Regions from separate parts of the Acidovorax sp. FG60 genome, predicted to be linked through region 1. Evidence: predicted binding sites of a transcription regulator. Region 1 holds the regulator's gene; the other holds the start of a gene.
The links. Region 1 encodes sigma-54, which starts transcription at its own class of promoters, with help from an activator protein. Its sites were predicted from a motif close to TGGCANGNAANCTGCTTT; they were not measured.
Positions count from the first base shown of each region.

Region 2: ACODS0_RS00500 (ammonium transporter) is a predicted target of sigma-54. The motif match lies at 974-991, and genes of this name have one in related genera.

Region 1 is NZ_JBMDJC010000005.1:19,841-22,038, forward strand. It holds gene lptB (LPS export ABC transporter ATP-binding protein) at 1-111, shown strand, start outside; gene ACODS0_RS09030 (RNA polymerase factor sigma-54) at 111-1,700, shown strand; gene ACODS0_RS09035 (acyl-CoA thioesterase) at 1,768-2,198, shown strand, end outside.
Region 2 is NZ_JBMDJC010000001.1:104,957-107,154, reverse strand. It holds gene ACODS0_RS00500 (ammonium transporter) at 1-903, opposite strand, end outside; gene ribD (bifunctional diaminohydroxyphosphoribosylaminopyrimidine deaminase/5-amino-6-(5-phosphoribosylamino)uracil reductase RibD) at 1,467-2,198, opposite strand, start outside.

The DNA.
Region 1 (2,198 bases):
CACGCCTTCATCATCAGCGATGGCCGCGTGCTCGCGCAGGGCACGCCGTCCGAGATCGTGGACAACGCCGAGGTACGACGTGTTTACCTTGGCGAACACTTCAGGATGTGATGAAGCCTGGACTCTCGCTGCGCGTCTCGCAGCATCTTGCATTGACCCCCCAGCTTCAGCAGTCCATCCGGCTGCTGCAGTTGTCCACGCTCGAACTCTCGCAGGAAGTCGAGCAGATGCTCGACGAAAACCCGTTCCTCGAACGCAATGCCGACGAAGCTCCGCGCGAGGAGTTTGGGCTCGAAGCCGCCGACACGCCCGCGCAGCCCGATGAGTACAGCGCCGATGATGCTATATTTTCAGGAGCTAACAGCGCAAGCAGCACAAGCGCTGAAGGCCAAAATGATGCTGAAACACCGAGTGCTGGCGCTGACGAGCCTGACTGGAGCGGTGACGGCACGGTAGAAATGGCGCCCAACGACGCGGAGTGGGGCGGGGATGCGCCCGCCCGCAACCGCAACGACTCCGAAGGCGACGAGGCCGACGCCACCGAGCTGGCCCGTTCGCATGAATCGCTGACCGCCTTTTTGCACCGTCAGGCACTGGCGCTGCGCTTGTCAGAGATTGACCGCGCAGCGCTGCGTTTTCTCATTGAATCGCTCAACGACGACGGCTACCTCGAAGAGCCGCTGGAAGAGCTGGCCATCAGCCTGGCCGGGCCGGACGACCTGGAGCAGATTGAAGAGCTGGTGCACCGCTTCACCGTGGCCCAGCGCCTGCTGCAAAGCCTGGAGCCCACCGGCGTGGGTGCGCGCAACCTGGCCGAATGCCTGACGCTGCAGCTCACGGCGCTGGCTGCCGACGAGGACAGCGATGCTGACCCCGACACGGTGCAGACCGCGCTGCGCATTTGTCAGCAGCCGCTGGAGATGCTGGCCCGCCGCGACATCCGCCGCCTGACGCAGCTGTGTGGCGACGGCGAAGAGCGCACCCGCGCCGCCATGGCGCTGATCGCTCGCCTGGAGCCTCGCCCCGGCCGTCGCTTTGCCGACGTGGAGCGCAACATCATCATTCCCGACGTCATCGTGCGCAAAGCCGGGCGCGCTAACGGCCGCGACGGCCAGCACAACTTCATCGTCAGCCTCAACCCCGATGTGATGCCGCGCTTGCGCGTGCACGACATCTATGCTGGCGCCCTGCGCGGCCACAAGGGCGGCGAGGGCCACCAGGGCATGCAGCAGCGCCTGCAGGAGGCGCGCTGGTTCATCAAGAACATCCAGCAGCGCTTTGACACCATCCTGCGCGTCTCGCGCGCCATCGTGGAGCGGCAAAAAAGCTTCTTCACCCACGGCGAGTTGGCCATGCGCCCGCTGGTGCTGCGCGACATCGCCGACGAACTGGGCCTGCACGAATCCACCATCAGCCGCGTGACCACCGCCAAATACATGGCCACGCCAATTGGCACGTATGAGCTGAAGTACTTCTTTGGCTCGGGCCTGGGTACCGAGACCGGCGGCAACGCGTCCAGCACCGCCGTGCGCGCCCTCATCAAGCAGTTTGTGGCCGCAGAAAGCCCCGCCAAGCCGCTGTCCGACAGCCAGATCGCCGAGATGCTCAAGGAGCAGGGCATCGAGTGCGCACGCCGCACCGTGGCCAAGTACCGCGAGGCGCTCAAGATCGCGCCGGCCAACCTGCGCAAGGCGCTGTAGGTACCCCGGTTGGGGGCGCATGGCTCGCCCTGTTTGAATTTTTCGTTTTTCTATCCGCCACCCCACCATGGCCCGCATCGTCTTCGACCTCCCCCCGCACTTCGGCTTTGCCACCGAGCTGCAGATCTACATCAGCCACGTGAACCAGGGCGGGCACCTGGACAACGCGCAACTGCTGAGCCTGGTCTCTGAAGCGCGGGTGCGCTTCTTCCAGTCGCTGGGCTACCCCGAGGCCGACGTGGGCGGGCTGTCCATCGTGGTCGGCGACATCGTGGCGCAGTACAAGTCCGAAGGTTTCCATGGCGAGACCATGCGCGTGGAGATGGCCCCGGCGGACTTCAACCGCTATGGGTTTGACCTGGTCTTTTGCATGACCGAGAAGACCTCAGGCCGCGAGGTGGCGCGCGGCAAGATCGGCATCGTCTTCATCGGCAAGGCCGACCGCAAGGTGGCGCCGATCCCCGAATCCATCCGCCAATTGCTGCTGGCCCGCGCGGG
Region 2 (2,198 bases), on a different contig from region 1:
GCGGTTCTGGGTGAGCGTGAACATCACCACAAAGATTGCTCCCGCCACGGCACCCACCACCAGCGCTCCTAGCGGGTGCATCAGATCGGAGCCCGCGCACACAGCCACCAGCCCGGCCAGCGGGCCGTTGTGCACGAAGCCCGGGTCGTTCTTGCCCAGCACCAACGCCGCCAACGTGCCGCCCACCATGGCCATCAGCGAGTTCACGGCCACCAGGCCGGAGAGCTTGTCCACGGTTTGTGCGCTCATCACATTGAAGCCGAACCATCCCACCACCAGCACCCAGGCGCCCAGCGCCAAAAACGGGATGTTGGAAGGCGGGTGGGCAGAGATGGCGCCATCTTTACGGTAGCGGTTGGAACGCGAGCCCAGCAGCATCACGGCCGGCAAGGCGATCCACCCGCCCATGGCATGCACGACGATGGAGCCTGCAAAGTCGTGGAACTCTTCGCCCGTCAGTCCCTTGATCCAGGCCTGCACCCCAAAGTGCTGGTTCCAGGCAATGCCTTCAAAGAACGGATACACGAACCCCACAATGACCGCCGTGGCCATCAGCTGGGGCCAGAACTTGGCCCGCTCCGCGATCCCGCCCGACACAATCGCCGGAATGGCAGCCGCAAAAGTGAGCAGGAAGAAGAACTTGACCAGTGCATAGCCGTTTTGCTGCGCCAGCGATTCCGCGCTCACAAAGAAATGCGTGCCATAGGCCACGCTGTAGCCCACCACAAAATACACCACGGTGGACACCGAAAAGTCCACCAGGATCTTGACCAGCGCATTCACCTGGTTCTTTTTGCGAACCGTGCCCAGTTCCAGAAAGGCAAACCCTGCATGCATGGCCAGCACCATGATGGCCCCCAGAAGAATGAACAGGGCATCAGTGCCCTGTTTGAGTGCTTCCATAACGTCCTCGCGCGATTGGTTGATCTGTTCTGGTGCGTTTCGAGCCTAGCTACCAGATTTGCACCAAGTTGAAGCAAAAATCGCGCCAAAGAATGGTGCGTTGTTTTGCACTGTTTTGGTGTGGTGCGGAAAGGGCTGGGGAGGAGAGGTGACAATGGGCCGTGCCGCGAGGGTCGTCGCCGCCCAGCAGCGATGACGACGGCGCGAGCGCGCAACTGCCATCCAGTGAAAGTTGCGAGGTATCTGGCTTGTGCAAAGCCCAAGTTTTGAGCGAGTTTGGCGCTGGTGTCTTTGTGAGAGTTTTTTAGTATCAAAACGCAGCCGCCTTGCCGAGGCTGTCGTCTTCTGCGGAGGTGGGCTGAGCTGGGTGGTGGTGGCGGGTCATCTTTGTGCTGCGAGGGTGAGTGCCCCTTGCGGCTGGGGGCTTGCGTTGTTTTGCAGGCACTTCCCACTGGGCTGCGCCCGCAGAGCCCACCAGCTGCTGTTGTTCGGTCGTTGCCCCACCCATTTTTTACCTTCCGCATGGCGAAGCCCGTGCCTGTCGGGAGTGTGGGGTGGGGGAGTTAGAAACTGTCGCGTCCCTGCACCCGTGCCACAACACGCAAGTCCGCGCCCAAGGTCTCTACGGACTTGAATTCCAGCGCCAGCCCATCGGCCAAGGCCGTCAACGGGCCAAAGTCTGCAATTCCCCGTCCCGCACCCAAAAGCCGTGGTGCCAGGTACAGCAACAGCTCATCGACCAGGCCTTCTCGGACCAGAGAGCCATTGAGCTTGTGCCCAGCCTCTACATGCAGCTCGTTGATGCCCCGTTGGCCCAGGTCCTGGAGCATTGCCGAAAGATCGACCTTGCCGTTCGCGTTGGGCAGGTGGACCACCGTAGCACCACAGGCTTGCAAAGCTGTCTTCTTGGTTTCGTTGTCAGAGGCTGTGTAGACATAACAATCGCGCCCTTTCATCAGCAGATTGGCGTCGGTCGGCAACTGCAACTGGCTGTCCACCACCACCACATGGGGCTGGCGTGGCGTGGGAACTTCGCGGACGTCTAGTCGGGGGTTGTCATCCAGCACTGTGCCAATGCCCGTCAATATAGCGCACGCCCTGGCCCTCCACGCGTGTCCATCCGCCCGCGCAGCGCGGGACGTGATCCACTGGCTGGCGCCATTGTTCAGGGCCGTAGTGCCATCCAGCGAGCTTGCTACTTTCAGCCGCACCCAGGGTGTACCCCGGATCATGCGGCTGAAAAAACCAATGTTGAGTTCTCGGGATTCGTCAGCCCCCGGGCCGACCACGACCTC